3 regions of the Streptomyces sp. NPDC004435 genome follow, and region 1 is predicted to be linked to each of the others. Evidence: riboswitches for the same ligand, from Rfam matches in the RefSeq annotation. Region 1 holds a riboswitch; each other region holds the start of a gene.

Region 1 (10,098 bases):
CGGTCGGCTTGCCGTCGACCACCGACAGGACGGCCGGCTGGCCGTTGACGACGAGCGGCAGCGACGCCTTGCGGAAGCTCGCGTACATGAGGGCCTGGCGGATGATCGCCTCGGCGCCGTGGACCAGCTTGGAGGCGCCGGCGAGGAGCGTGCCGCCGTCGGCGCGCAGCACCGCGTCCGGGTCGAGGACGGCGAGCAGCCCCTGGAAGTCGCCGCCCTGCGAGGCGGCGAGGAAGGCGTCGGCGATCTCCCGCTGGCGGCGGGCGTCGGGGCCGGGCCCCGGGGCGGTGTCCTGGACGCGGCGGCGGGCCCGGCTGGCCAGCTGCCGGGTCGCGGCGGGGGTGCGGTCCACGATCCGCGCGATCTCGTCGAAGGAGACGGCGAACATGTCGTGCAGCACGAAGGCCAGCCGTTCGGCCGGGGCCAGCGTCTCCAGGACGACGAGGAGCGCGAGGCCGACCGACTCGGAGAGTTCGGCGGAGTGCTCCGGGTCGCCCGCGGAGGGGATGTGGACGACCGGGTCGGGCACGAAGTGGTCGAGCGGGTCCTCGCGGCGGGAGCCGCGCGAGCGCAGCATGTCCAGGCAGACCCGGCCGATGACCGTCGTGAGCCAGCCGGTGAGGTTGGCGACCCCGCCGACGTCGGTGCGGCTCAGCTTGAACCAGGTCTCCTGGACCGCGTCCTCGGCCTCGCTGAGCGAGCCGAGCATGCGGTAGGCGACGGCCCTGAGGTGGCCGCGGTCGGCGTCGAAGCGGCGCGCCAGCGCGTCCGCGTCCACGGCCGGTGCGCCGCCGGTCGTCTCCACCGTGCTCTCGTCCATCCGTCGATCTCCCCCTTCGCGTCCCGTCATGTCTCCATGACGGATCGAACCCCATGGATGTGACAGCGGAGCGGCGGCGGCACGCGCGCGTGACCGTGTCCGTCCGGGGCCGCGCGCCCCTCGTGTCCGCCCGCTCCGGTCTCGCACCGTGAGATCCACTCCGGCCGGAGCGGATCGCCCGGGTTTCCCCGGTCGAGTCCCCCGACCGCCGTGGAACACCACTTCAGCGCGATGATCTTCGTCCGTAGATTGATCACCATGACGACGACAGACGCCACGGTCAACCCCGTTCTGCGCACCCCGCCGGCCTCGCCCGCCGCCGCGGCCGCCTACTTCTCGGCCAGCCTCGCCTTCCACGCGGACGTCTCGGACGTGGCCGCCGCCCTGGCCACCGCCCGCGCCGACGGCACCGACCCCGGCTTCGTGGTGATCGACTCCCGCTCGACCGCCTCCTGGGACCAGGGTCACATCCCCGGCGCCGTCCACCTCCCCACCGCGCTCGTCCCCGAGCAGGCGGAGCAGCTCCTCGACAAGGCCGTCCCGGTCGTCACCTACTGCTGGGGCCCCGGCTGCAACGGCGCCACCCGCTCGGCGCTCGCCCTCGCCGAGCTGGGCTTCCAGGTGAAGGAGATGCTCGGCGGCTTCGAGTACTGGGCGCGGGAGGGCTTCCCGTACGAGACGTGGGAGGGTCCCGCGGAGCGGGCCGCCGACCCGCTGACGGCGCCCGTCGACGCCGAGGACTGCGGCTGCTGAGGAACGGATTTTGGATCCAGCGACCCATGCCGTAGAGTCATATTCACCGACGCGGGGTGGAGCAGCTCGGTAGCTCGCTGGGCTCATAACCCAGAGGTCGCAGGTTCAAATCCTGTCCCCGCTACTCAGTAGCCCGAAGGCCCGGATCGTCCCAGACGATCCGGGCCTTCGGCGTTCCCGGTGTCGCCCACCGTCGCGCTTGACCTTTACGCAACGTCAAGTTCTACCGTTCTCGGCATGGAGTGGTCGATCCAGGAGATCGCCAGGAAGGCCGGCACCACCAGCCGCACGCTCCGCCACTACGGCGAGCTGGGGCTGCTGGAGCCGAGCCGGATCGGCGCGAACGGTTACCGGTACTACGACCAGGCGGCGCTCGTGCGACTGCAGCGCATCCTGCTGCTGCGCGAGCTCGGGCTCTCGCTGCCCGCGATCGCCGAGGTCCTCGAAGGCCAGCGGGACACCTCGGCCGCCCTGCGCACGCATCTGGCCCTCCTCCAGCAGGAGCGCGAGCGCATCGGGCGGCAGATCGAGGCCGTGCGGACCACTCTCCACAAGACCGAGAGAGGAGAACAGCTCATGGCCGAGGAAGTCTTCGACGGCTTCGACCACACGCGGTACGAGGCGGAGGTCACCGAACGGTGGGGCCGCGACGCGTACGAACAGGGGGACCGCTGGTGGCGGTCGCTCGGCGAGGCCGAGAAGAAGGAGTTCATGGAGACGCAGGCCGCCATCGCCCGCGACTTCGGCGCGGCGGCCGCCGCCGGGCTGGCGCCCGGCAGCGACGAGGTGCAGGCGCTGGCCCGGAGGCAGTACGACTGGCTCTCCGTCACCACCCGGCCGACGAAGGAGTACCTGATCGGGCTCGGCCGGATGTACGTGGACGACCCCAGGTTCACCAAGAACTACGACCGGCACGGCGAGGGCACCGCGGTGCTGGTGCGCGACGCCCTGATCCTCTGGGCCGAGCGGAACCTCTGACCGCCGGAGCCCGGAGACGTCCGGGCGGGCGGCGGTGCCGGGGCTCGTGCTCCGGGGCGCGGGTCCGGGCGGCACGGCGGTCGCGCCGCCGGGGCGGAGAGGGCGGTCGCGCCCGGTGCCGTACGCCCGGTCGGCCCTCCGCCGGTCGCCGCACGGGGCGGGCGCGGGGACCCTGGGAGGGTGCGCGGCGCCGGGCCCGGCGGCGGGCCGGCGACCGGGCAGGAGTACGCGGTGACACACCCTCGGGGAGCGGCGGGTCGCGGGCGGCGGGGCGGGGAGCCCGGCCGCGCCGTCCGTCCGGCCGCGCCCCGGGGGCCGTACCGCGGCGGGCGGCAGCCCCCGGCCACGCCGTTCGGGGCCACCCGCAGGTTCCTGCGGGCGCTGCCGCCGCTGATCATCGCCGGCGGGGTGTTCTTCGACCTGGCCACCCCGGCGGCGTACACGGCGGCGCCGCTCTTCTCCGCCGCCCCGCTGGTCGCCGCCCCGTTCTTCTCCCGGCTCACGACCCTGCTGACCGGGATCGCGGCGATCCTGGCCTCGGTCGGGCTGCACGCGTACAACGACACGCTCTCCGACGTGCCCTCGCTCACCGAGACCCTCACCGTGGTGACGGTCTCGGCGCTGGCGCTGGTGATCAACCTGGTCGTGCGGCGCAGCGGGGAGCGGCTGGCGTCGGCGCGGGTGATCGCGGAGGCGGCGCAGCGCGCGGTGCTGCCGATGCCCGCGGAGCGGATGGCGGGGCTCCAGTGCGCGGCACGGTACGAGGCGGCGCAGGCGGACGCGTTCATCGGCGGCGACCTGTTCGCGGTGCAGGACACCCCGCACGGGGTGCGGCTCGTGGTCGGGGACGTGCGCGGCAAGGGGATGGACGCGGTGGAGGCGGTGGCCGTCGTCATCGGCGCCTTCCGGGAGGCGGCCGAGCAGGAGGCGGCGCTGGAAGGGGTGGCGCAGCGGCTCGAACGGGCGCTCACGCGGGAGGGGACGCGGCGTGAAGGCCTCGACGCCTTCGAGGGGTTCACGACGGCGGTGCTCGCGGAGATCCCGCGCGAGGGAGGGCGCGTCCGCCTCGTGAACCGTGGGCATCCGCCGCCGCTGCTGCTGTCCGGGGACGGGCGCCTGGAGACGGTCGAGCCGGCCGAGGCGGCGCTGCCGCTGGGGATGGGGGAGTTGGCGGTCTGGCCGGACCGGGCCGACGAGCGGCCGTACCCGCCGGGCTCGACGCTGCTCTTCTACACGGACGGGCTGTCGGAGGCGCGGGACGCGTACGGCGTCTTCTACGATCCTGCCGCCCGGCTCAAGGGGGCGGTCTTCCCCGGGCCCGAGGAGCTGCTCGACGCGCTCGTGGACGACGTGCGGCGGCACACCGGCGGCGGTTCGACGGACGACATGGCGCTGCTGGCGGTGAGCCGTCCGGCGGCCGGGGCGCCCGAGCGGCGGCGGACGATGCCGGTGGTCCCGCCCGGTCCCGCGCACTGACGGCGGCGGCTGTCACCGTCCGTGCTCGCGAGGTGTCACAGCGATAACAATTGACATAACGTCAGATACCGAGGGTTTGGCCGGGGCTCACTGAACGGGGGTCAACTCGGGCGAATCCCTGCCAATTCAATGAATGATCAAGAGGAACGGCTTGGAATCGGACCGCCGTGTCTATTAACGTTCGATAACGCAGCGCGGTCGTCCCAGCCGTCGCAAGAGACGGCTCCGTGCGCACACGCCGAATCCCGAAAGGGAACCGGGGAACCATCCCTTGGGGTGAATCGGGCCCCTCGCACATCCCCCGTGCGAAGACGCCCGTAGGAGACCTTCCTGCTCCGAACCCGTCAGCTAACCCGGTAGGCGAGAAGGAAGGAAAGGAGCGCGCCTCCGTGGCGTCCAACACCCCCGTACCCGGAGCCCCCTTCGAGCCCTTCGGCGGCCCGGGTGCCGTCGGAGCGGACGACCCGGCCGGCACAGTGCCGGGCGCGTACGACACCGCCTCCTTCACCCCCGCGCCCGGGGAGTGGAACCCGACCGAGGGCTCCCTGCGCGCCGAGAGCCGCGCCGGCGGCCGGCACCGGGTCGTGAAGCAGCGCTCCAACTTCGCCCGCTCCTCCACCGTCCTCGGCGTCGGCGTCATCGCCGCCGTCGGCGCGGGCGGCCTCGCGACCGCGCAGGAGAAGCCCCCGGTCGCGATCTCCCTCCCCGACCTCCCGGACCTCGGACTGCCGGACGCCCACGACCTGCCCGGCGTCGGCGCCCTGCTGCCCGGTGGAGACGACGAGCCCGCTCCCGCCCCGATCGAGGACACCGTGGCGGTCGCCGCGGGCGGCGCGGCCGCGAAGCCGCTCACCTCGATCACGTACACCGCCCCGGCCGACACCGCCGCCGGCACCGAGGCCGCGGAGCGCACCGCCTCCGCCGCCGACGCGGGCGAGGCCCTGCGCGCCCGCATCCTCCAGCAGGCCGAACAGCAGCAGCAGGCCGCCGCCGACGCCGAAAGGCTCGCCGCCGAGAAGGCCGCCGCGGAGAAGGCCGCCGCGGACGCCAAGGCCAAGGCGGACGCCGCCGCGAAGGCCGAGGCCGAGGCGAAGGCCAAGGCGAAGGCCAAGGCGGAGGCGGAGCGGATCGCGAAGGAGAAGGCCGAGGCCGAGCGGATCGCCGCGGAGAAGGCGGAGGCCGAGCGGCTCGCCAAGCTGGCCGCCAGCTACTCCATGCCGCTCTCCTCGTACACGCTGACCTCCACGTACATGCAGTCCGGTTCGATGTGGTCCTCCGGCTACCACACGGGCCTCGACTTCGCCGCGCCCACCGGCACCCCGCTCAAGGCGGTGCACGGCGGCACCATCACCTCGGCCGGCTGGTCCGGCTCGTACGGCTACCGGATCGTCCTCCAGCTGGAGGACGGCACCGAGATCTGGTACTGCCACCTCTCCTCGATGACCGTCGCCGCCGGCCAGACCGTCACCACCGGCGAGACCATCGGCCGCGTCGGCGCCACCGGCAACGTCACCGGACCCCACCTCCACCTGGAGGTCCACACCCCGGACGGCTCGGGCATCGACCCGGCCGAGTGGCTGCGGTCCAAGGGCCTGTCGGTCTGAGCCCGGCTTCCGGTCGGGGTTCAGGCTCCCCGATCGGAATACGCCCGGCGGTGCACGGAGTTGATCGCTGCATGACGTCACCTCTGCGCCCGCTGGGCACCTCCGACCTGCATGTCTTCCCGCTCGCCCTCGGGGGCAACGTCTTCGGCTGGAGCGCCGACGAGGAGCGGTCGTTCGCCGTCCTCGACGCGTACGCGGCCGCCGGCGGCAACTTCGTGGATACCGCCGATGTCTATTCGGAGTGGGTCGAGGGCAACGAGGGCGGCGAGTCCGAGACGATCATCGGCCGCTGGCTGGCCGCCCGGGGCAACCGCTCCGACATCGTCGTCGCCACCAAGGTCGGCGCCCACTCCCGGCTCAAGGGCCTCTCCGCCCCTGTCATCAAGGCCGGCGCGGAGGAGTCCCTGCGCCGCCTCGGCACCGACCACATCGACCTCTTCTACACCCACTTCGACGACGAGTCGGTGCCGGTGGAGGAGATCGTCACCGCCCTCGACCAGCTGGTGAAGGACGGCAAGGTGCGGGCCGTCGCCGCCTCCAACATCTCGCCGGAGCGGCTGCGCGCCTCCCTCGACTTCGCCGAGGCCGAGGGACTCACCCGGTACGTGGCGCTCCAGCCCGAGTACAATCTCGTCGCGCGGGAGAAGTACGAGGGCCCGCTCCTCGACACCGCCGCCGGCACCGGCCTCGCCGCCGTCCCGTACTACGGCCTCGCCTCCGGCTTCCTCACCGGGAAGTACCGGCCGGGCCGGACCGTCGAGAGCGTCCGCGCGCCCCGTGCCTCCGCGCTCGCCGGGACCGCGCGCGGACAGGCCGTCCTCGCCGCGCTCGACGAGGTGGCCGAGGCCCACGGCGCCGAGCCCGCGACCGTCGCCCTCGCCTGGCTCGCCTCCCGCCCCACCGTCGCCGCGCCGATCGCCTCGGCCCGTACGGTCGAGCAGGTCCCCGCGCTGGTCGCGGTCGCCGACCTGACCCTGACCGACGCCGAACTGGCCCGCCTGACGGCCGCGTCCGAGACGCCCGAGGACTGACCCGGCCGACGAGGGCCGACCGGCTGGTCAAGGCCTGAGGGGGGTCAGCCCTTGTAGGGGTTGTAGCCGCCGTAGTCGAGGTACTGCGGCGGTACCCACACCCGGCCGGTGGCCCGCGCCGCGTACGAGAGCGCGGGCGAGGCCGTCGCCCGGCGCTCCCACAGGTGGTGCAGCAGCTCCTGCTCCCGCGCGGCGAAGTCCGGCACCGGCACCGTGCCCCGGCGGGCCCGCTCGCGCAGGAAGGCCAGGGTCGTGGCGAAGGACTCGTACTCGCCGACCGTCCGCGCCCCCGCCTTGCCGTACGTACGGGACGCCACCGCGCGCGCGGTGCGGCGGGCCCGCATCGAGGAGAGCGCCAGCGGCTCCTCGGGAGAGAGCCAGCCGGCCGCCGCGTACGCCGGAAGCACTCCGGCGATCGTGCGCAGCTCCTTCTGCCGGCTCCACACCGCGAGCCAGGTCAGCAGCCCGAAGGCCGGGACCATGAAGACCGCGTACACGGCGTAGAAGGCGAGCGGGCCGCCGAAGGTCGCCGAGCCGTTCCACAGCGCGTGCACGCCCATCGCGAGCAGCAGCCCGGCGAGCGGCAGCAGCACCCGGCGCAGCCGCTTGCCGCGCGGGGCGAGGGCGGCCAGACCGAAGCCGATCCCGGTGAGGACCGTGAAGAGAGGGTGCGCGAACGGCGACATCACGACCCGGACGAAGAAGGTGCCGGCGGTGACGGCGCCGATCCCGCCGTCGCCCAGGTCCTGGTCCTCCCCGAACGCGTTGCCCAGATAGAGGATGTTCTCGGTGAACGCGAAGCCGGTCGCGGTGAAGCCGGCGATCACCACCCCGTCGACCAGGCTCCGGAAGTCCCGCCGCCGGAAGAGGAAGAGCAGCAGGATCGCGGCGGCCTTCGCGGACTCCTCCACCACCGGGGCGATCACGGTGGCGCCCAGGTCGTCGGCCGAGCGCGGGTCGGCGGTCGCGGTGGCGATCCAGCGGACGGCGAAGGAGTTCGCGAGGATCGCGACCAGGGCGGCGGCGAACGCGCCCCACGCGAAGGCGAACAGCAGGTTCTTCCACGGGCCCGGCTCGACCCGGTCGAGCCAGCGGAACGCCGCCATCAGCAGCGGTACGGGCAGCACCGCGAGACCCAGCCCGACGAGGAACCCCTCCGTGCCGGTCTGCTCCCGCACCAGCGCCAGGATCACCAGGGCGCAGAGCGCGAGCAGCACGATCAGGGTGACGGCCCGGACGATCCGGCTCCGCCAGAACGCCCGCCGCGGCCGGTACCGCCACTGGCTCCGGTCGGCGGCCACGGCGAACGAGGGCTCGTCCCCGTCCCGCGCGGGCACGTCGGCGTGCGGAAGGGACGGCGAGGTCTCGACCGCGGGCGGTCCGGCCTGCGACGGCAGGTACGCCGGCGGCCGGTCGGACGGCGTGGACGGCTCGGGCGACGACGAGGCCGACGGCAGGGGTTGCGACACGCCTCGACCCTAGCGACCGCCACCGACAGGGGCGACGGACTTGCGGACCTGGGACGCCTTCCTCCGGATAGGCCCCTTCCGGGGCTCCTTCCTTCGGAAGGAGCTACTTCCTCCGGAAGAGGAGATCGTGGACGGCGTGCCCCTTGTCCAGGCCCTGGCCCTCGAACCGGGTGAGCGGCCGGAAGTCGGGGCGGGGCGCGTAGCCGCCGTCGGGGGCGGTGTTCTCGAAGTCGGGGTGCGCGGACAGCACCTCCAGCATCTGCTCCGCGTACGGCTCCCAGTCCGTGGCGCAGTGCAGCACCCCGCCCGGCTTCAGCCGGGTCGCGAGCAGGGTCAGGAACTCGGGCTGGATGAGCCGCCGCTTGTGGTGGCGCTTCTTCGGCCACGGGTCGGGGAAGTAGACGCGGCAGCCGTCGAGCGCGGCCGGATCGAGCATCTCGCGCAGCAGGATGATCGCGTCGCCGTTGGCGACCCGGACGTTGGTCAGGCCGTTGCGGTCGGCGAGCCCGAGGAGGTTGCCCTGGCCGGGGGTGTGCACGTCGACGGCGAGGATGCCGGTGCCGGGGTCGGCGGCGGCCATCTGCGCGGTCGCCTCGCCCATCCCGAAGCCGATCTCCAGGACGACGGGCAGGTCGCCGAACATCCCGGGGAGGTCCAGCACCCGCTTGCCGTCGATGTCCAGGCCCCAGTCCGGCCACCGCTTCAGCATCGCCTCGGCCTGCCCGGCCGTGACCCGGCTCCGCCGCGGCTGGAAACTCCTGATCCGCCGCTCGAAGTGCGCCCCCGCGGGGTCGGGCGAGGGCCCTTCGCCGGGCGCGAACATGCGGCTGCCGCGGCGGGCGACGGACTCGGTGCGATTCTCATGCTGCTCAGACACAACGGCCCATGGTACGGGCCGTCCGGCGCACCGGGGTCAGAGGAGGGCGAGGGCTCGGCGGGCGATTTCCCGGCCGATGGGGAGGGAGGCCGTCGCGGCGGGCGAGGGCGCGTTCAGGACGTGGACCGCCCGGGCGGACTCCCGGATGAGGAAGTCGTCCACCAGCGTCCCGTCCCGCAGCACCGCCTGCGCCCGCACCCCGGCCGGCGCAGGCCGCAGGTCCGACTCGTCGACCCCGGGCAGCAGCCGCCGCACCGCCTCGGTGAAGGCCCGCTTCGAGAGGGACCGGCGCAGCTCGCCCGCGCCGTACCGCCAGTGCCGGCGCGCGATGGTCCAGGAGCCGGGCCACGCGAGCGTGCCGGTGAGCTCGCCGGGACGGACGACGCCCCAGTCGTAGCCCTCGCGCGCCAGCGCCGGCACCGCGTTCGGCCCGATGTGGACGCCACCGTCGATGCCCCGGGTGAGGTGGACGCCGAGGAACGGGAAGGCGGGGTCCGGCACCGGGTAGACCAGGCCCCTCACCAGCGAGGGGTCGGCCAGCTCGTAGTACTCGCCCCGGAAGGGGACGATCCGCATGCCCGGGTCGTCGCCGGCGAGCCGGGCCACCCGGTCGCAGTGCAGCCCCGCGCAGTTCACCAGGACCTTGCCGCGCACGATCCGCTGGTCGGCGGTGCGCACGGCGACGCCCCACGGGCGCCGGTCGATCGCGGTGACCTCCGCGCCGTAGAGGATCTCCGCGCCGGAGCTTTCGGCGAGCCGCCGCGCGACCGCCTTGTAGTCGACGATGCCGGTGGTGCCGACGTGGATCGCGGCGAGCCCCCGCACCCGCGGCTCGTACTCGGTGATCTGCGACGGCCCGAGCTCGCGCACCGGGATGCCGTTCTCCCTGCCGCGCTGGACCAGCGCGTGCAGCCGGGGCAGCTCCTCGCGCGCGGTGGCGACGACGAGCTTGCCCGTGACCTGGTGCGGGATGTCCCACTCCGCGCAGAACTTGACCATCTCGGCCGCGCCCTCGACGGCGAACCGCGCCTTCAGGGAGCCGGGCCGGTAGTAGATGCCGCTGTGGATGACGCCGCTGTTGCGCCCGGTC
Region 2 (10,098 bases), on a different contig from region 1:
TAGCAGTGAGGAAGTCCAGCACGTCGCGGTCCAGATGCCAGCCGAACAGGTTGGAATCTTCCGGAGTTCCCTGCTGGCGGGGCTGCTGTTCCTGGTCGGTGTCGTTGAAGCAGCGGACGACCTCCAGGACTGCGCCGCCGTGTTCGTGTTCCTCGGCGGCCAGCCGACCGGCGAGTTCGGCGACTCGGGCCGTGTGGGGTCGAAGCCTGTCCAGGACTCGGCCGATCTGCTCGTCGACACGCAAGCCTGGCTCTCGACACACGATCTTCCAGGAGTGGCTCACGGGAACCACCGCGGGTTCCGTGAAACGGCTGCCTCGGACGGACACCTCGTCAGGTTCGATGCCCAGCAGCGCGGTCATCTCCGCCGCGGAGGTGTGCTGGCTGAACAGCGCGAAGTAGACGTACTGACGAAGAGGCATCCGGGGACGTTATCTGCGGGACGGCGGCTGGTCCAGGGAGATTGGCCCGGAGCGAGGCGACAGTTCGGTGGTCATGCCACAGCGGATCAGTTGTCGGAGGTGACGAGTCCGTGACGGGGCAGGTCGGCCGGGAGGTCTTGGACACCGACCGCAAGGCGGCGCGCGGCTTCGGCGTGCAGGTCGTTGAGCTCGTGCCAGTGGGGCGAGGCGAACAGGCCGGTCAGGGCGACGGTTTCGGGGGAGGTGGCGAGTTCGACGCGGTCGTCGGTGGGACGGTGGGGATCTCCGTAGGCGGGCGTCCTCGACGATGGCGTCCAGGCGTCGGGCGGGCGGGGAGTCCAGGGCGATGCAGGGGGCCGTGATGCGTCGGACGAGCCCGTGATTGCCACGACGGGTCATGCAGAGACAGCAGGCGGGGACACCGGCGGGGCTCGACCACTTCTTCGACGGTCAACCGCTCGCGGTGCTGCCCGGGTTCGTGGACTTCGGTCAGAACGGGCATCGCTTGGATCAGCGCCGGGACACTTCGGCTTGTCAGAGCCGCCGGCCGGGGTAGGGCGGCGGGGGTCCGGTAACCGACCCGGTTGTCATCACGCCGGTGGCGGCGGTTCGGGCCGATCAGAAACGAGAGGGGGCCGATGGGCAGGTGATTGGCGTCGGCGAGCCGGTCGAGAGAGGAGCCGATCGCCTCGCGGTGGACTGGCGGCAGCGCGATGGGCAGGAACCGCAGGTGGCTGGTCATACGGTCCTTCGTGCTTCGCGGGTGCGGCGTTGGCGGGCCCATGGGAGGTTCTTCCGTTCGACGCTCTCATCGAGGTCGACGGCTTCCAGACCGGCACGGGTGATCCTCTCGGTGCCATCCAGGATGGCGTCCAGGGCGGCCTCGCGGACCAGGTGGGACAGGCTGCCGATCCTGCCCGCGGTGCGGTCGTGCAGGTAGGGGGCGAATCGCAAGAAGGCGCCCGGGCGGTGGGCGTGCAGCCGCAACGCGTTCTCCAAGGTGGCGACCAGGGCCTGCCAGGCTGCCTGTTCCTGCGGAGTCTTGTGGCGGAAGGGTGTCATTCGCGCCGCGGGTGGCCGGCAGAGAGCGGGCGTGGCGCCAGATGAAGTCTGCGAACGGCGCGGAGACCGAGCCCATCCGGGTCCACGGGACGGTGATCCATCCGCCCGCTCTGCCGTCGCGGACCCAGACGTGGGACAGGTCGTTGGGGTCGTAGTGGACCTCCCGGAGCTCGCCCTTGAGCGGGACGCCGGAGGGCTGGCGGCGATGGGGCCCAACTCGCGGCAGTCGTAGGTGCGGTAGTCCATGACGATCCCGTAGTCGTTGATCTTCCGCCATTCCGCGGGCATCAGTTCGAGGGAGTCATCGCCGGTCAGGCAGACCGGCAGGTGTCCGGCGCGGGTCACCAGCAGCGCGTAGACCTCGTTCGGCGACAGGGCCTTCCTCGGCAGGAATGGACTGCGCAGGCCGTCGTGAGGCCGGCTCTGCCAGCAGGCCATCAACCATTCCTCGCACGGCTTGGACAGTTCCCGCAGAGTCCAGACGGCTTCGACGTCCTGGCCACTGCGTGACGCTAAGGCCGACGTAGCCGGCAACGTGCTGGCAGAACAGGGTGCTGATCGAGGAGAACGTCCGCTCGACGACGCCCTTGCCGGTCGGGGTGGCCGGGCGGGCGGGCTGGACCGCGATTGCCCAGGGTGCGGCAAGCGGCGGTGAAGGTGTCGGAGATGAAAACCTTGCCGTGGTCGATCACGATGGCGTCCGGGACGATGACCGGCTTGGCGGCGGCGTGCTCCAGGCGGGCGTCGATGCTCATCAGCCGTGCGTGCGAGATCAGCGACGCGGACAGCCGCAAGGCCTCCGCCCATCCAGGCCGCATCGGCTCCGGGGCAGGTGGGAGAACAGGACCAGGCTCGCTGCCCCGTGATCATCGACGAGGCGGACCAAGGTCCCCGCCAGCCCGACGGCGGAATGAACCCTGTCGCCGAACCGCGCCCGGTCCCCGACACTCAGCACCCCGCGCGGCAGCCATCCACTCATCGCCCGTACCTCCGCTCGACCAACTTGAGGTCCCCCAGCGGACGGGAGAGGTCCGCTCTCAAAGTCCCAGACCACAGCAGGTGGAAACACCACCGGCAGCGCCTTGATCGGATCCCCGACCATCGCGGCCTGGGCCATCAACGGTGCCGGAACCGCGCGCGCCGCCCTCACCGCGGCCACCAACCCGGCCGCCGCGTACCGCGGATGCCGGTGGCCGGCCATCCACAGCAGATCCACCACCCGGACCGGGTCAAGCTCCCCGACCAGGCGACAGGCCCAACCCACCGCCTCACACACCTGCCGCGTCACCGAGAACGCCACCGCGGAACGCTCGTCGACGCGGTCCACCCGACATGACGGCCCGTCGTCGCCGACCAGTACAACCCCGGGAGGTGGCGCTGCCTCGGTACGACGGAAAGTCACGCACCGGCGGCACGTCGTCGCACCCGATCCTCACCGCATCCCTCAACGGTCGCCGGACCTCTGCCCCGCCCTCCACCCAGGCCACATCGACGCCCGCCACCTCCAGCAAGGCCTCATCGGAATGCGCACGCGTCCTGTCCATGGAACGACCATCACGGGTCTGGTGAGACCTGCCAGGTCAGACTCAATCCACCCTGAAAGGTAAGAACTGGGCATGGCCAACTACACGCGCCGCGCGCGGAGCGTAGTGCGGCGCTCCCGTTGCGTTCCCGAGCTTTCGCGCGATCCAGCCATGATCCTCAAGACTGTGCAGGTCGGGGCCACCAGCACCTAGCAAGCACCGAATCCCGCAACATCGGCCTCGGCTCGGGCTCGGGCTCGGGGAAGTACGACATCTCGATGACGGGCCCCAACCGCTTCCTGCGCCGCTTCATCGGCGACGCCTCCAAGGCCGGCCGGGCGATCGAGGTGGCGGCCCGCTTCGCGGTCGAGCCGGGTTCCGGGAAGACCGCCGTCCGGTTCAGGCTGACCAACACCTCCGGCGGCCCGGTCACCTTCACCATCCGCTCCAACGCCTACCACACGGACGCCCGTGGACCTGCACCGTCACCGCCGGATCCTCGCGCGAGGACTGGTTCGACGCGGTGGCGTACGCGGACGGCTGGTACGACTTCACGGTCCTGGCGGACGTCGACGGCACCTGGTCCCGCCGGCACACCGGCACTCCGGTACACCGACACACCGGCCACATCGAGACCGGCGCGCCCAGCGTGACCGGCTGACGGTCTCTCGCACGCTCACCGTCCGGCCAGGGCCGCGCGCCGGATCGTGGCGTCGACGAGCGCGAGCGCGTCCTCCGCGCTGCGGCCCGGCGCGCGGTTCCAGGGGCCGATGAGTCCGTGCCACCCCTGGGACCGCAGTTCGGTCATGATCCAGGCGCCGGCCTCGTTCATGGTGGACGCGCTGCCGTGACCCAGCCGGTGGGCGGCGAGCATGGCGCCGCAGAGGCACCGGGCGCCGCGTGCGTCGCGCAGCTTGTACGGGGTGTTCTGCCAGCCCCACTCCGTCAGCACCCGGCGCGCGTACGCCAGGTGGACGGACGGGCGCACGTCACGGCGGCCGATCCGCCGCCAGGCGTGCAGCCGGTCCGGGAGTGCGGCCCCGATCCGGCCGGGCAGCGGCCGCTCGGCGGGCGGGGCCGGCGGCAGCGCGCCGAGCGCGTCGGCGACGAGGCGGTCGACGGGGACCGAGAGGAGCCGCCGCCATGCCTCCGGGTCTGGAGCCGGCCGGGCGGGGAGCGGCGCGAGCAGGCGCTCCCAGGCGGCGCTCTCGTAGAGCCGGGCCGCCTCGCGATCGAGGGCGTCGGGGTCGAGGGCGTCGGAGCCGAGCGGCTGCGCGGAGGTGGGCGCCGTGCGGGGCGGGGCGGTACGCGATGAGACAGGAAGCGACATTCCTCCATCATTGATGCCGAATGTCTGATTTGCGACTTATGCGCGAAGTCTCGCGTGTCGCCCACCACTCCCTCTCGGGTGCATTACGCCGCACTATTCCATGAACGGAATAAGGCGCCCTATTCGGGCATTGCACACCCAGTGACGCGACTCACTTTCCGGGTGCCGCAAGCGGGTCCGCACCCCTCACGAGCCGCACGGGGCAAGGGATTCCGGACCGCCCTCCCGCACGGTCGATCTTGAATTCCGCCTCGTCGATCTTTACCCTTCCTTTTCCCTCGCATTCCCGTCTTGTTCCCCACCGTATTTCTCGCCTACGGTCACCTCCATTCGAGCGGATCGCCGAATCCTGCCACCGCCCGAAAGACCTCCCATTTCACCCGACGGCAGGAGCGGGGGACCCACCACACCGCCGGTCCGGCCAGCCGGAGCGGCTCGGGGTGAAGCCGCGTGCGCGCGGCCGGACACCTCCCGTCCGAACCCGACAGCTCACCTCGCAGGCGCCGGAGAGGAAACCGTCATGGCCGCTCACGGCAAGCACCGCCGCCCCCGACGCCGTCCCGTCTCCCGAGGTCTCGCCTTCGCGGGCACCGGCGGAGTCGCTCTGGCCCTGCCCCTGGTCGTGCCCGCCACGGCCGGCGCCGAGCCCGCCGCGCAGGCGGCCGCCCCGGCCGCCTCCGTCGCCGCCCCGGCCGTGCGGGCCGCCGCGGCCGCGCAGGCTCCCGCCGCGCCCGCCGCCACCCGCGCGTACACCGTCGTGAAGGGCGACTCGCTTTCCCTGATCGCCCACCGAAAGGGAATTCAGGGCGGCTGGAAGTCGCTTTACCAGGCGAACAAGACTGCGGTGGGTGACAATCCGTCACTCATTCACCCGGGCCTCGAACTGACGATTCGTCGGGATTCCGCGAAGGCCGCCCCCGCGGCCGAGAAGCCGGTCCGCGAGAGCGCCGCCAAGACCGCCTCGAAGTCCGACGCCAAGCCCGCCTCCGCCGGTTCGGCCGAACGGGCGAGCCGTTCCTCCGCCCGCGCGGCGGCCCCGGCCGTTCAGACCAAGGCCCAGCCGGCCGCCGCCAAGGCCGCGCCCGCCGCCGCCACCCGGTACGCCGACAACCTCGACGGCTGGATCCGCGAGTCGCTGGACGTCATGGCCGGCTACGGCATCCCCGGCTCGTACGACGGCATCCTCCGCAACGTCATGCGCGAGTCCTCCGGCAACCCCCGTGCCGTCAACCTCTGGGACTCGAACGCCGCCAAGGGCACCCCCTCCAAGGGCCTGCTCCAGGTCATCGACCCGACCTTCGCGGCCTACCACGTGCCGGGCACCTCGCTCGACCCGTACGACCCCGTCGCCAACATCACCGCCGCCTGCAACTACGCGGCCGACCGCTACGGCTCCATCGACAACGTCAACGGCCCCTACTGATCCATCCCGCCGCTATTGATCCACCCCGCCGTCACCGATCCACCCCGCCGCCCACCGTCCTGAAGCGGCCGGTGAACCAGGCGGTCGCCAGCGCCGCCACCTCCTCCAGGGCCCCGGGCTCCTCGAAGAGGTGGCCTGCGCCCAGCACGACCTCGACGCGGCTCTCGCAGCGCAGCAGCGCCTCGGCCCGCCGGTTGAGGTCCAGGACCGGTTCGTCGGCCCCGCCGACGATCAGCAGGGTCGGCGCCCGGACGGCGGCCAGGCGCTCCTCCGCGAGGTCGGGCCGACCGCCCCGGGACACCACGGCGGCCACCTCGTCCTCCGGCGCGGCCGCCGCCCACAGGGCCGCCGCCGCGCCCGTGCTCGCACCGAAGTAGCCCCGCGGCAGTGCCTCCGTCTCCGGCCACCCGGCCGCCCAGGCGGAGGCCTGGGCCAGTCGCCCGGCGAGGAGCGGGGTGTCGAAGACCCGCGCCCTGTCGGCCGCCTCGGCCTCGGTGAGCAGGTCGAAGAGGAGCGTCCCGAGCCCGGCCCGGTTCAGGGCGGCGGCCACCGCGCGGTTCCGGGGACTGTGCCGCCCGCTGCCGCTGCCGTGCGCGAAGAGGACCAGCCCGGCGGCCCCGTCGGGCAGCGCCAGGTCGCCCGGCAGCTCCGGGCCCCCGCCCGGGATCCGTACGGCGGTGTGCCGGACCACCGGATCACGCGCCGCCCGGCTCCGGTCGAGCCGGTCCACCACCTCGGCGTCCGGCGTCTGGTCGAACTCCCGGTAGAACTGCCCGACGGCGGCGAACCCCTGAGGGGTGTGCACGGCGACCGTCTCGTCGGCCTCGCCGCCGAGCCTCGCCGTCCAGCCGTACGGTGCCACCGGCACGGCCAGCACGATCCGCGCGGCGCCACCGGCCCGCACCACCCGGCAGGCGGCGAGCGCAGTCGCGCCGGTGGCGAGTCCGTCGTCGACGACCACGACCGTGCGCCCCTCCAGCGGCACCGGCCGCCGGCTGCCCCGGTACGTCCGGGCGCGGTCGGCCAGCACCGCCCGCTCCCGTTCCTCGACCGCCTCCAGGTCACGCGCGCTCACGCGCGCGTCCCGCACGATGTCCTCGTTGACGACCCGCACCCCGCCCTCCCCGATGGCTCCCATGGCGAGCTCGGGCCGGCTCGGCACGCCCAGTTTCCGGACGAGACAGATGTCCAGGGGCGCGTCGAGGAACTCCGCGACCTCGCCCGCCACCGGAACCCCGCCCCGCGGCAGGCCGAGGACGACGACCTCGTGCCCCTTGAAGCGGCCGAGGCGCGCGGCGAGCTGTCGCCCCGCGTCGACGCGGTCGGCGAAGTACATGACGTGCCGCCTTCCCGGTGGGCGCCTCCCCCGGCGGGCCGTCCGGTCCGGCCCGTACCTCCAGGGTCCCACCCGCCGACGTGTCACCGCCGGGCCCGGCGGCAGCCGGCGCAGGGCGCGGGTCCGCCGTCCGGTCAGCCCTTGGCGTTACGGACCACGGCGACGGGGCAGTGGGCGTGGTGGAGCAGGGCGTGGCTCACCGATCCCAGCAGGAGGCCGGCGAATCCGCCGCGCCCACGGGCGCCCATGACGACGAGCTGGGCGTGCGCGGACTCCTCCAGCAGCACCTCGCGGGGCTTGCCGCGCAGCAGCCGGGGCTCCGCCTTCGTCCCCCGGTGGCGTTCGGCGACCCGGGCCAGTGCCGCGTCCAGGACCCGGCCCGCCTCCGCGTGCACCTCCTCGACTCCGTGGAAGAGCGAGGTCAGGTCTCCCGGGCCGGAACGCTCCGTCCACGCGTGGACGGCGACCAGCTCCGCGCCGCGCGCCGACGCCTCCGCGAACGCGAAGTCGACGGCCGCGTCCGAGTCCGGCGAACCGTCCACCGCGAGGACCACCGGCCCGTCCGGCTCCTCCCTGCCGCGCACGACCAGGACGGGGCACCCGGCGTGGGTCGCGAGGTGGACGGCGACCGAACCGACCACGAGACCGCCGAAGGCCCCCGTGCCGCGGCTGCCGACGACCACGAGCTCCGCGCCCCTGGCGCGGGTGGCGAGGACGACGAGCGGTTCGCCCGCGATCAGCTCGCCCGAGACCTCCGTCCCGGGCGCGACCGCCTTGGCCCGGGCCACGGCCGTGTCCAGGACGATCTGCGCCTGCCGTCGCAACCCGCTCTCGGTGGGCCCGTACAGCGACGGCTCCAGTGCCACCCGGAACAGCGGCCAGATGAAGGCGTGCGCCACGACCAGCCGCACCCCGCGCTGACCGGCCTCCCGCGCCGCCGTCTCCACGGCCCCCAGTGCCGACGGCGAGCCGTCGGTCCCGACGAGGACGAACGGACCGCCGCCCGCCCCGGCCTCGGTCTCCGCTGTCGTGGCCCGTTCCTCGCTGCGCCCCATCGCTCGTCCGTCCTTCCGGTGGTGCTCCGCCGATCGCGGGTGCCCTGGTGATCGAGTACACCCGTCGACTGCCCGCCCACCCGGGCGCCACGCGGGCCGGAAGTCCCGCGCGACCCCGCGAAAGGTCCCGAAGGCTTGCGACGCCCCCGGGACGGTCGGCCGACGGCGCCGGGCGGGCACGGCATCAGGCTGACGCGAGGCGGGCACGGATCAAGCTGACGCGAGGCGGGCACGGCCTCCGGCACGGCATCCGGCACGGCCGCACCCGCCGACCCGGTCGGGCCGCGGCGTCAGGCTGCCAGGAACGCCTCGATCGCCGTCGCGAGGTCCTTCGGCGTCTCCTCCGGCGGGTAGTGCCCCGCGTCCGCCAGGACTTCGAGGCGTGCGTTCGGGTACCAGCGCAGCCAGGTCGCTTCCATGGCCTCCGCTCCCAGCGCCGGGTCGTGCGCCCCGACCACCAGCAGCACAGGCGTCGGGTTGTCGCGGACCCTCTCGTGGAAGTCCGGCCCCGACCAGGAGTCCAGGTAGGCGCGGAACGCGGCCGTGGAGGAGCGGTTCACCGAGCGGTCGACGACGGCGTCCAGCCATGGGCCCGGATGCCGGCCTCCGGTGGTGTGGTCGATGATCACCCGCCGCAGCGCAGGGTCGTCGGCGGCCCCGGCGAACAGTCGCCGGCTCTCCTCGTCGAGGGGAAAGCCCGCCGCGGAGACGGGCGAGATCCCCACGATCGAGCGCACCCGGTCGGGCGCCTCCAGCAGCATCAGCTGAGCGGCCTTGCCTCCCATGGAGTGGCCGATGACGGAGAAGGAGTCCCAGCCGAGGTCGTCCGCCACGGCCAGCGCGTCCGCGGCCACCTCCTCCATGGTGAAGGCGCCGTCGTCGTCCCGGGCCTCGCCGTAGCCGCGGCAGTCGAGAAACGCGTAGCTGCCCGCCGACTCGTCGAGGTGGGCGCGGAGCGGGTCGAAGCTGCTGCGGTCGCCGAACCAGTTGTGGAGGACGAGGGCCCTCCCCGGGCCGTCGCCGTGGACGTCGTACGGAAGAACCCGGCCGGTCATACTGCCCCCTGCGTGCGAGGTGGTGATGAGGGTGGTGGTGTCGACCGCGCGCTCGTGACGACGGAGGACGACGACCGAGTGTGACGGCACGGACGCGCCGGGTCAACAGCCCCGGAGGCCATGGGAGCGACGGACGCACGCGCGTGGGGAGCGGACGTGCGCCCTGTACGCACCCCACCGCCGCGACGGACGCACGCGCGCGCGTGGGGAGCGCCCACGCCGAACGCGTCCCCACGCGCGCGTGCCGATGGGCCGCGGAGCCCCACCGGCGGGCGGCCGCCGGGATGCGGCGGGTTTCGCGGCGGGCGCATGCTGGCTGTGTGACCCCGCACGAGCCGTCCCCCGGCGCGCCGCCGCAGGCCCTGACGCAGGCGCTGGCGGAGGCGGCCACGGACGCCGTCGAGGAGGTGGGCGGGTACGCCGGCGGGGTGTACCTGCGCTCCGGTACGGAGGGGCTGCTCCGGCTCTCGGTGCTGGCGGGCCTGCCGGGCGAGCTGTTCCGGCCGTGGTCACGGATGCACACCAACCGTCCGTTCCCGGTGGCCGAGGTGCACCGCTCCGGGCAGCCGGTGCACCTGTCGGACGTCGAGGAGTCGATGCGGCGGTTCCCTCAGCTGGTGGCGAGCCTGCCCTTCCCCTTCGCCTCGCTCTACACCCCCGTCCTGACCGGCCGGGAGCGGTTCGGGGTCCTCGTGGTGCTGCGGCCCCCGACGCCCGGTCTGCCGGTCGGCGCGCACGACCGGGAGCGGATGACCCGGGCGGGACTGCGGCTCGGGGAGGTCCTGGCGGAGCTCTCGGCGGACGGCACCCCGGTACGGTGGCCGGGCGACCCGATCTGCGTGCAGCTGCCCTCCGGCTCGGTGCCGCCGGTCCGGTTCGGCTCCTTCGACTGG
Region 3 (10,098 bases), on a different contig from region 1:
CCGGTCCTCGCCGTACCGGCCGTCCGGGGCGCGGTCGCCGGCGCGCACGGCCTCCTCGGGGGTCTCCGGGCGGGTGTCCACCGCGAGGTCCGAGTCCCGGTAGCCGAGGCCGAGCTGCTGCACGTCCCTGCCCCGCTGGACGGCCGCGCCGCCCGCGCTCGCGCGGTGGAGACGGGTGCTGAGGCCCAGGACGTCCGCCGCCACCGGGCGGCGCTCGGCCTCGTAGCTGTCGAGGAGCGCGGCCGGGGCGCCGTGGAGCAGGACCTGGGCGAGCTTCCAGCCGAGGTTGTACGCGTCCTGGACGCCGGTGTTGAGGCCCTGGCCGCCGGCGGGGGAGTGGACGTGGGCCGCGTCGCCCGCGAGGAAGACCCGGCCCTCCCGGAAGCGGTCCGCCAGCGCCGCCCGGACGCGGTAGTCCGAGGCCCAGGGCACGTCGGTGATCGCCTCTTCGGCCAGCGGGGTCCGGGCGGCGAGCAGGGCCCGGACGCCGTCCGGGGTCGTGTCCACGGCGGCCGACTCGTCCTCGAAGGTGGCGGCCAGCTGGAACAGTCCGTCGTCGCCCGGCAGCGGGCAGAGCGCCACCCCGCCGTCCGCCGCGCGCCAGACGTGCCAGTGGTCGCGGTCGGCGAGCGTTCCGGGGGCGATCCGCACGTCGGCGACGAGCATCGGGCGCGGGTCCACGGTCTCGCCGGTCATGCCGATGCCGAGCGCCCGGCGGACGGTGGAGCGGCCCCCGTCGGCGCCGACCAGACAGCCGGCCCGGACCGTCTCGCCGGTACTCAGCCGCACCTCGACGCGCTCGGCGTCCTGACGGAATCCGGTGAGGGCGGCTCCGAACCGGACGCCGCCTCCCAGGGCCGTCAGGCGCTCGTACAGGAGCTCCTGGGTGCGGGACTGCGGGATCAGCAGGGTGTCGGCGTACGGCACCTGCTCGGTGGGCTCGGAGCGCTCGATCATGTCCCACTCGCCGCGCCGCTCGGTGCCCTCCCAGGCCAGCATCCGCGGGTACGGCCCGCCCGCCGCGAGGACGCCGGGGAGGATTCCGAGGTCGTCCAGGACCTCCTGGCTCCGCGGCTGGAGCCCCTTGCCGCGCGAGCCGGGGAAGAGCCCGTCGGCCCGCTCCAGGAGGAGCGCGCGGACGCCCCGGCGGACGAGGTCGAGGGCGAGCACGAGCCCCGTCGGGCCCGCCCCGCAGATGACGACGTCGGTGTCGCGGTGCGCGGCAGTTGCAGGCGTGGGCTCGGACATGGGTGACCGCCTCCATTCCTTAACGGTGTTAAATGACGGCTCCCCAAGCATCGCCTTAACGGTGTTAAGGAGTCAAGGGGATACCGTGACGGGGTGGCGACCAAGAAGACGGCGAAGCTGGACCCCGGCCAGGTGGCGGAGACCGCCCTGCGGCTGCTGAACGAGCGCGGCCTGGAAGGGCTCACGCTCCGCGCCATCGCCCAGGAACTGCACGTCCAGGCACCCGCCCTGTACTGGCACTTCAAGAACAAGCAGGCCCTGCTCGACGAGATGGCGACGGTGATGTACCGGCGGATGGTCGCCGAACCGGAGGCCCGCGCGGCCGTCGGGAGCGGCTGGCAGGAACTGATGCTCACCGCCAACCGGGGCCTGCGGGCCGGGCTGCTCCGCTACCGCGACGGAGCCAAGGTCTACAGCGGCGCCCGGTTCACCGGCACCGACCACGCCCAGGACATGGAGCGTCAGCTCGGCGCCCTCGTCGACGCGGGGTTCACCCTGCGCGAGGCGGTGCGGGCCAGCACCACGGCGTACATGTACACGCTCGGCTTCGTCACCGAGGAGCAGGGCACCGAGCCGCTCCCCGGCGAGCCACGCGAGGGCTTCGACATCGACGAGCGCGCCCGGCGCCTCGCCGCGTACCCCCTCGCGGCGCAGGCGGGCGCGGAGCTCTTCGCCGGCTACGACGAGCGCTTCGAGGAGGGGCTGCGGCTGATCGTCGCCGGGATCGAGACGGTGTACGCCCCCGGCGCACGGCCCTGAGGAACCGCTCCGCGCACGACGAAGCCCCCGCTCCGGGTACGACGAAGCCCCCCAACCCCACGCACGACGAAGCCCCCCGCTCCGGGTGGGAGCGGGGGGCCTCGACGCGTACAGGGCCAGCGGGTACCGGCGGCTAGCTCGCCGGGCCGGCCACCACGTCCACCGGCTTCGGCAGCGGGGTGCCCGAGCCGTCGCGGCGCGGGTCCGGCTCCGGCAGCTCGACCGGGGTGCCGTTCTTCTGCGCGGCACGGGCCGGGAGGGCGCCCGCCCAGGCCAGGATCAGCACGTCCTCGCCCTTCAGGAAGCGCTGGCAGCGCACACCGCCGGTGGCCCGGCCCTTGCGCGGGTACTGGTCGAACGGGGTCAGCTTCGCAGAGGTCGCCGCCGAACCGTCCAGGGTGCCGGTCGAGCCCGCCACCGTGAACACGGCCGCGTCGGCCGCCGGGTCCACCGCGGCGAAGGACAGCACCTCGGCCCCGGCCGCCAGCTTGATGCCCGCCATGCCGCCGGCGGGCCGGCCCTGCGGCCGCACCTGGGAGGCGGGGTAGCGCAGCAGCTGCGCGTCGGAGGTGATGAAGACCAGGTCCTCCTCGCCCGTCCGCAGTTCGGTCGCGCCGACGATCCGGTCGCCGTCCTTGAGGGTGATGACCTCCAGCTCGTCCTTGTTCGCCGGATAGTCCGGCACCACGCGCTTGACGACGCCCTGGAGGGTGCCGAGCGCCAGGCCGGGGGAGGACTCGTCCAGGGTGGTCAGGCAGACCACCGTCTCGTCCGCCTCCAGGGAGAGGAACTCGCTCAGCGGCGCCCCGCCCGCCAGGTTCGGCGAGGCGGCCGTGTCGGGGAGCTGGGGCAGGTCGATGACGGCGATCCGGAGCAGCCGGCCCGTGGAGGTCACCGCGCCCACGTCGCCGCGCTGGGTGGCGGCCACCGAGGAGACGATCGCGTCGTGCTTGGTCCGCTTGGCGTCCGCCTCGACCGGCGGCAGCTCCGCCGAGACCGTCCTGGCCAGCAGACCGGTCGTGGAGAGCAGCACCCGGCAGGGGTCGTCGGCGACCTCCAGCGGGACGGCGGAGACGGGCGCGCCCGCCGACTCCAGGAGGACCGTGCGCCGGTCGGTGGCGAACTTCTTCGCGACCGCGGCCAGCTCGGCGGAGACCAGCTTGCGCAGCTCGGAGTCGGAGTCGAGGATCCCGGTCAGCTCGTCGATCTCGCCGGTCAGCCGGTCGCGCTCGGTCTCCAGCTCCAGGCGGTCGAACCTGGTGAGCCGGCGCAGCGGGGTGTCCAGGATGTACTGGGTCTGGACCTCGCTCAGCGAGAAGCGCTCCATCAGGCGCTCCTTCGCCTGCGCCGAGTTCTCGCTCTCCCGGATGAGCCGGATGACCTCGTCGATGTCGAGGAGCGCGACGAGCAGGCCCTCGACCAGGTGCAGCCGGTCGCTCTTCTTGCCGCGGCGGTACTCCGAGCGGCGGCGGACGACCTCGAAGCGGTGGTCGAGGTAGACCTCCAGGAGCTCCTTGAGGCCGAGGGTGAGCGGCTGGCCGTCCACCAGGGCCACGTTGTTGATGCCGAAGGACTCCTCCATCGGCGTCAGCTTGTAGAGCTGCTCCAGGACGGCCTCGGGCACGAAGCCGTTCTTGATCTCGATGACCAGACGGAGCCCGTGGGCCCGGTCGGTGAGGTCCTTGACGTCGGCGATGCCCTGGAGCTTCTTGGAGCCGACCAGGTCCTTGATCTTGGAGATGACCTTCTCGGGGCCGACCGTGAAGGGCAGTTCGGTGACGACGATGCCCTTGCGGCGGGCGGTCACCGTCTCCACCGAGGTGGTGGCGCGGATCTTGAAGGTGCCGCGGCCCGTCTCGTACGCGTCCCGGATGCCGTTCAGGCCGACGATGCGGCCGCCGGTCGGCAGGTCGGGGCCGGGGACGAAGCGCATCAGCGCGTCCAGGTCCGCGTGCGGGTAGCGGATCAGGTGGCGGGCGGCCGCGACGACCTCGCCGAGGTTGTGCGGGGGCATGTTGGTCGCCATGCCGACCGCGATGCCCGAGGCGCCGTTCACCAGCAGGTTCGGGTACGCGGCGGGGAGCGCGACCGGCTCCCGCTCCTGGCCGTCGTAGTTGGGCGCGAAGTCGACCGTGTCCTCGTCGATGGACTCGGTCATCAGCAGGGCGGCGGGGGCCATCCGCGACTCGGTGTACCGCATCGCGGCGGGCGGGTCGTCATTGCCCAGCGAGCCGAAGTTGCCGTGGCCGTCGACCAGCGGCACGCGCATGGAGAAGGGCTGCGCCATGCGCACCATGGCGTCGTAGATGGAGGCGTCGCCGTGCGGGTGCAGCTTGCCCATCACCTCGCCGACCACGCGGGCGCACTTGACGAACCCGCGGTCGGGGCGCAGGCCCATCTCGTTCATCTGGTAGACGATGCGCCGCTGGACCGGCTTCATGCCGTCGCGGGCGTCGGGCAGCGCACGCGAGTAGATGACCGAGTAGGCGTACTCGAGGAAGGAGCCCTGCATCTCGTCGACGACGTCGATGTCGAGGATCCTCTCCTCGTACGCGTCGTCCGGCGGCGGTGTCTTCGTGCTGCGGCGGGCCATCGCGGCTGCGGCTCCTTCTCCGACAAAGCTTGATCTGACGCGGACCATTGTGGACCGTGCCACCGACAACGCGGACCGCGACCCGGACGAGGGACATCTCAGGGGTCCGGGAACTTCGCCAGGTGTCGGCGCGCTTGCATACAGTGGCAGCACTTTTCCAGATCGCGATCGAAGGGACGTACATGCCCATGGGTCACACGGCCACGGCCGAGGCCGGCTCCGGCGGCCTGACAGCGACCGAGCACCGGCTGGCGAACGGCCTGCGGGTGGTGCTCTCCGAGGACCACCTGACCCCGGTCGCCGCGGTCTGCCTCTGGTACGACGTCGGCTCGCGCCACGAGGTCGAGGGCCGCACGGGCCTCGCCCACCTCTTCGAGCACCTGATGTTCCAGGGCTCGCAGCAGGTGCACGGCAACGGGCACTTCGAGCTCGTGCAGGGCGCGGGCGGCTCGCTCAACGGCACGACCAGCTTCGAGCGCACCAACTACTTCGAGACCATGCCCACCCACCAGCTGGAGCTCGCGCTCTGGCTGGAGGCGGACCGGATGGGCTCGCTGCTCGCCGCCCTCGACGACGAGTCGATGGAGAACCAGCGGGACGTCGTGAAGAACGAGCGCCGCCAGCGGTACGACAACGTGCCGTACGGCACCGCCTTCGAGAAGCTCACCGCGCTCGCGTACCCCGAGGGCCACCCCTACCACCACACCCCCATCGGCTCGATGGCGGACCTGGACGCGGCCACGCTGGAGGACGCGCGGAACTTCTTCCGCACCTACTACGCGCCCAACAACGCGGTCCTGTCGGTGGTCGGCGACATCGACCCGGAGCAGACGCTCGCCTGGGTCGAGAAGTACTTCGGCTCCATCCCCGGCCACGACGGCAAGCCCGCCCCGCGTGACGGCGGCCTGCCGGAGGTCATCGGCGAGCAGCTGCGCGAGGTCGTCGTCGAGGACGTCCCGGCCCGGGCCCTGATGGCCGCCTACCGGCTGCCCGAGGACGGCACGCGCGCGTGCGACGCCGCCGACCTCGCCCTCACCGTGCTGGGCGGCGGCGAGTCCTCCCGTCTGCACAACCGGCTGGTCCGCCGGGACCGCACGGCCGTCGCCGCCGGCTTCGGCCTGCTCCGGCTCGCCGGCGCGCCCTCGCTCGGCTGGCTGGACGTCAAGACCTCCGGCGGCGTCGAGGTCCCCGACATCGAGGCGGCCGTCGACGAGGAGCTGGCCCGCTTCGCCGCCGAGGGGCCCACCGCCGAGGAGATGGAGCGCGCTCAGGCCCAGCTGGAGCGCGAGTGGCTCGACCGGCTCGGCACGGTCGCCGGCCGCGCCGACGAACTGTGCCGCTTCGCGGTGCTGTTCGGCGACCCGCAGCTCGCCCTGACCGCCGTCGACCGCGTCCTCGCCGTCACCGCCGACGAGGTGCGCGAGGTGGCCGCGGCCCGGCTCCGGCCCGACAACCGCGCGGTTCTGGTCTACGAGCCCGTCGAGCACGAGGCGAACGAGGCCGCCGAGGCCGCAGACAGCGACGAGGAAGAGGGAGCGGACCAGTGACGGACACCGCCGAGCCCCTGACCAGCATGGATTTCCACCCGCAGCCGCAGGCCGGCGCGGCCAGGCCGTGGGCCTTCCCCGCCCCCGAGCGCGGCGCGCTCGACAACGGTCTCACCGTGCTCCGCTGCCACCGCCCCGGCCAGCAGGTCGTCGCCGTCGAGATCTTCGTCGACGCCCCGCTGGACGCCGAGCCGGAGGGTCTGGACGGCGTCGCCACCATCATGGCCCGCGCCCTCTCCGAGGGGACCACCGAGCGCGGCGCCGAGGAGTTCGCGGCCGAACTGGAGCGCTGCGGCGCCACCCTGGACGCGCACGCGGACCACCCCGGCGTCCGGGTCTCCCTGGAAGTCCCGGTCTCCCGGCTCCCGAAGGCCCTCGGGCTCGTCTCCGAGGCGCTGACCTCCCCGGCCTTCGACCCCGACGAGGTCAAGCGCCTGGTGGCCAACCGGCTCGACGAGATCCCGCACGAGGCGGCCAACCCGAGCCGCCGCGCGGCCAAGCAGCTCTACAAGGAGCTCTTCCCGGCCACCGCGCGGATGTCCCGGCCGCGCCAGGGCACCAAGGAGACGGTGGAGGCCATCGACGCCGCCGCCGTCCGCGCCTTCTACGACGGGCACGTGCGGCCCGCCGCCGCCACCGCGGTCGTCGTCGGCGACCTGACCGGCGTGGACCTGGACAAGGTCCTCGCAGAGACCCTCGGCGGCTGGACCGGCAAGCCGGCCGCGCCGCGCCCGATGCCGCCGATCACCGCCGACGACACCGGACGGGTCGTCATCGTCGACCGCCCCGGTGCGGTCCAGACGCAGCTGCTCATCGGCCGGATCGGCCCGGACCGCCACGACGCCGTCTGGGCCGCGCAGGTCCTCGGTGTCTACTGCCTGGGCGGCACCCTGACCTCCCGTCTGGACGCGGTGCTGCGCGAGGAGAAGGGATACACGTACGGCGTGCGCGCCTTCGGGCAGGTGCTCCGCTCGGACGGCGAGGGCCACGGTGCCTCGCTGCTGGCCATCAGCGGCTCGATCGACACCCCCAACACCGGCCCGGCCCTCGACGACCTGTGGAAGGTGCTCCGCACGCTGGCCGAGGGCGGTCTGACCGACGCCGAGCGCGACGTCGCCGTGCAGAACCTGGTGGGCGTGGCGCCGCTCAAGTACGAGACGGCCGCCTCGGTCGCGGCGACCCTCTCCGACCAGGTCGAGCAGCACCTGCCGGACGACTACCAGGCCCGGTTGTACGCGCGGCTCGCCGAGACGGGCACGGTCGAGGCCACTGCCGCCGCCGGCAGCGCCTTCCCTGTGGACCGCCTGGTGACGGTCCTGGTGGGCGACGCCTCCGAGATCGAGGAGCCCGTGCGGGCCCTCGGCATCGGTGAGGTGTCCGTGGTGAGCTGACGCCTCGTCGGCCCGGCGGAGGTCTCCGATGTGATGAAGCGTCGGAGACCTCCGCTTTGTCCGTTATGGCGCCAAGGGTGATCGTTTGCCCTGTGGCGTGTCTTACAAATCAGCGAGACCGTTTGGTGATTGACATCCCTCCGGCCTAGCGTCGTCCCGGCTGTCCGACCGACGCACGCGCCGCACCCGCGGCACCGGGCAGCCATCGCCGAGTCCCCGTCAGGCGCGAGCCTGGGGAGCCGGGGACCCACACAGTCCCTGGGGTGAATCGGACGCCTTCGCCGCGCGGAGGGGCCCGTAGGAGACCTTCCTGCTCCGAACCCGTCAGCTAACCCGGTAGGCGAGAAGGAAGGAAAGGAACCGTCTTGGCGTTCACCCGTGCCACCGGGAAACATCGTGGTGCGAGCCGACTGGCTCGCCGCAGCGCCGGCATCGCCGGCGTGGCCGCCCTCGCCACCACCGGTGTCGTCGGCACCCTCGCCTCTCCGGCGCTCGCCGCCGACACGGACGACCGTTCCCCCGAGGACACCGGCCTCACCCGGGTGATCGCCGACGAGTCCATCGCCGACCAGCTCAGCGCCCAGGCCGCCGCCCAGGAGCTGGAGGTCGCCGAGGCCGATGCCCGCGCCAAGGCGCGCGCCGAGGCGAAGCGCCAGGCCGAGGCCCGCGCCCAGGAGATCCGCGAGGCCAAGGAGCGCGCCGCCCGTGAGGCCGAGCGCCGTCGGCTCGCCTCCTTCAACCTCCCGGTCGCCGGCTCGTACGTCTCCACCGGTTACAAGACCGGCGGCTCCCTCTGGTCCTCCGGCAGCCACTCCGGCGTCGACTTCCACGCCGCCTACGGCAGCTCGGTCGTCTCCGTCGGCTCCGGCACCGTCGTCGAGGCCGGCTGGGGCGGCGCGTACGGCAACAACATCGTGATCCGGATGAACGACGGCACCTACACCCAGTACGGCCACCTGTCGTCCATCGGTGTCTACGTCGGCCAGTCCGTCGAGCCCGGCCAGCAGATAGGCATCTCGGGCTCGACCGGCAACTCGACCGGCCCGCACCTCCACTTCGAGGCCCGTGCCACCGCCGAGTACGGCTCCGACCTCAACCCCGTCGCGTACCTCCGCGCCCGCGGCGTCAGCCTCTGACCCGTCACCCCGCGTCGAAACGGCCCCGGCTCACACGAGCCGGGGCCTTTTCGTGTCTCCTCGCCCGATACGGGCGCTGCCGCGGAGCGGGCGAATTCCGAGGGGGCATCGGAATTTCCGGCGCACTGCAATAGAGTCGCGTGAGAAGCGCCGCTCGAATTCGGTGCGCGCGGAGCGAAAGCGGAGGTCGGACATGCGGGTTCCCGCGCAATCGGTATGCACGGCGATCCGGGACGACATCGTCTCGGGGGTCTTCGGGCGCGGCAGCCGGCTCACCGAGGAGCAGCTGGCCCGCCGCTACGGAGTCTCCCGCGTCCCGGTCCGCGAGGCGCTGCGCACCCTGGAGTCCGAGGGCTTCGTGGTCAGCCGGCGCCATGCGGGCGCCCAGGTCGCCGAGCCCACCGAGCAGGAGGCCGCCGACCTCCTCGACGTACGGGCGCTGCTCGAACCGCTCGGCGCCGCCCGGGCCGCCCAGCGGCGCACCGACGCCCACCTCAAGGTGCTGCGCGGCCTGGTCAGGCTGGGGCAGGAGAGGGCCCGCCGGGGGCAGGGCGAGGACCTGCGGGCGCTTGGCGCCTGGTTCCACGAGACGCTCGCGCAGGCGTCGGGGAGCCCCGCGCTCTCCGCCCTCCTCACCCAGCTGCGCCACAAGATCGCCTGGATGTACGTGGTGGACCAGCCGGACCGGCCGGTGGAGGCGTGGGCCGAGCACGGGGCGATCGTCGACGCCGTCGCGCGCGGGGACGCCGAACGGGCCCGCGCGCTGACCGCCCTGCACGCCGAGCACACGCTCCCGCTGCACCGGCTGAAAAGGCCCGAGCGGGGCCACGTGAGGGTTTCGCAACATGCCGTCAACACGGCGAGCGTCCGGAATTAACACGGGCGCCGTATACAAAGAATAGCAATCCCGGAGTGCATTTCGTGCTGCCCGGAAACCGAATTGCCGAGACCCGGGATGCCGGGATTCATCCTTCCCGTAAATGCCGAACGGCCGTGTCGCCCGGGAATTCCGGGGACACGGCCGTCCGGGAGGAGAAGGAATCGACCCGCTGGGTCAGACCGTCTCGGGAAGCTCCTCGAGACCCTCGGCGACGAGCTTGGCGAGGCGCTCCAGCGCGGCCTCGGCGCCCTCGGCGTCCGAAGCGAGCACGATCTCCTCGCCGCCCTGCGCGCCCAGGCCGAGCACCGCGAGCATGGAGGCGGCGTTCACCGGGTTGCCGTCGGCCTTGGCGATGGTCACCGGGACACCGGAGGCCGTGGCGGCACGGACGAAGATGGAGGCGGGGCGGGCGTGCAGGCCCTCGGCCCAGCCGACGTTGACGCGGCGCTCAGCCATGGTGTTGCCCTTCAGGTCTTCAGCGGTTGTCTAGACCAGTCTCTCACGGGAAGCGGCGTGGTCCGGCCGACCGAGGTCCCGCATCCGT

Evidence for each region. A riboswitch is a leader RNA that binds a small molecule or an ion and turns the genes downstream of it on or off. The one in region 1 is predicted to bind cyclic di-AMP.
Region 2: it holds a riboswitch for cyclic di-AMP, as region 1 does, so the genes downstream of both, ACFYT9_RS06630 (transglycosylase SLT domain-containing protein) here and ACFYT9_RS05450 (M23 family metallopeptidase) in region 1, are expected to answer to the same signal.
Region 3: it holds a riboswitch for cyclic di-AMP, as region 1 does, so the genes downstream of both, ACFYT9_RS12710 (M23 family metallopeptidase) here and ACFYT9_RS05450 (M23 family metallopeptidase) in region 1, are expected to answer to the same signal.

The regions. Positions count from the first base shown of each region.
Region 1 covers NZ_JBIAMB010000002.1:477,192-487,289, forward strand. The annotation lists gene ACFYT9_RS05425 (sigma-70 family RNA polymerase sigma factor) at 1-820, opposite strand, end outside; gene ACFYT9_RS05430 (rhodanese-like domain-containing protein) at 1,079-1,573, shown strand; tRNA gene ACFYT9_RS05435 (tRNA-Met) at 1,624-1,697, shown strand; gene ACFYT9_RS05440 (MerR family transcriptional regulator) at 1,811-2,551, shown strand; gene ACFYT9_RS05445 (PP2C family protein-serine/threonine phosphatase) at 2,783-4,027, shown strand; cyclic di-AMP (ydaO/yuaA leader) riboswitch at 4,254-4,405, shown strand; gene ACFYT9_RS05450 (M23 family metallopeptidase) at 4,417-5,631, shown strand; gene ACFYT9_RS05455 (aldo/keto reductase) at 5,703-6,662, shown strand; gene ACFYT9_RS05460 (PrsW family intramembrane metalloprotease) at 6,707-7,999, opposite strand; gene trmB (tRNA (guanosine(46)-N7)-methyltransferase TrmB) at 8,235-8,954, opposite strand; gene lhgO (L-2-hydroxyglutarate oxidase) at 9,045-10,098, opposite strand, start outside.
Region 2 covers NZ_JBIAMB010000003.1:229,736-239,833, forward strand. The annotation lists gene ACFYT9_RS06600 (DUF4279 domain-containing protein) at 1-421, opposite strand, end outside; gene ACFYT9_RS06605 (hypothetical protein) at 508-810, opposite strand; gene ACFYT9_RS06610 (hypothetical protein) at 1,160-1,483, opposite strand; gene ACFYT9_RS06615 (hypothetical protein) at 1,996-2,238, opposite strand; gene ACFYT9_RS06620 (phospholipase domain-containing protein) at 3,230-3,667, shown strand; gene ACFYT9_RS06625 (hypothetical protein) at 3,683-4,336, opposite strand; cyclic di-AMP (ydaO/yuaA leader) riboswitch at 4,667-4,852, shown strand; gene ACFYT9_RS06630 (transglycosylase SLT domain-containing protein) at 4,857-5,759, shown strand; gene ACFYT9_RS06635 (phosphoribosyltransferase family protein) at 5,791-7,095, opposite strand; gene ACFYT9_RS06640 (universal stress protein) at 7,230-8,150, opposite strand; gene ACFYT9_RS06645 (alpha/beta fold hydrolase) at 8,441-9,205, opposite strand; gene ACFYT9_RS06650 (SpoIIE family protein phosphatase) at 9,490-10,098, shown strand, end outside.
Region 3 covers NZ_JBIAMB010000006.1:116,285-126,382, forward strand. The annotation lists gene ACFYT9_RS12685 (FAD-dependent monooxygenase) at 1-1,248, opposite strand, end outside; gene ACFYT9_RS12690 (TetR/AcrR family transcriptional regulator C-terminal domain-containing protein) at 1,342-2,007, shown strand; gene ACFYT9_RS12695 (DNA topoisomerase (ATP-hydrolyzing) subunit A) at 2,141-4,600, opposite strand; gene ACFYT9_RS12700 (M16 family metallopeptidase) at 4,783-6,147, shown strand; gene ACFYT9_RS12705 (M16 family metallopeptidase) at 6,174-7,538, shown strand; cyclic di-AMP (ydaO/yuaA leader) riboswitch at 7,735-7,895, shown strand; gene ACFYT9_RS12710 (M23 family metallopeptidase) at 7,904-8,674, shown strand; gene ACFYT9_RS12715 (GntR family transcriptional regulator) at 8,868-9,551, shown strand; gene ACFYT9_RS12720 (HPr family phosphocarrier protein) at 9,729-10,010, opposite strand.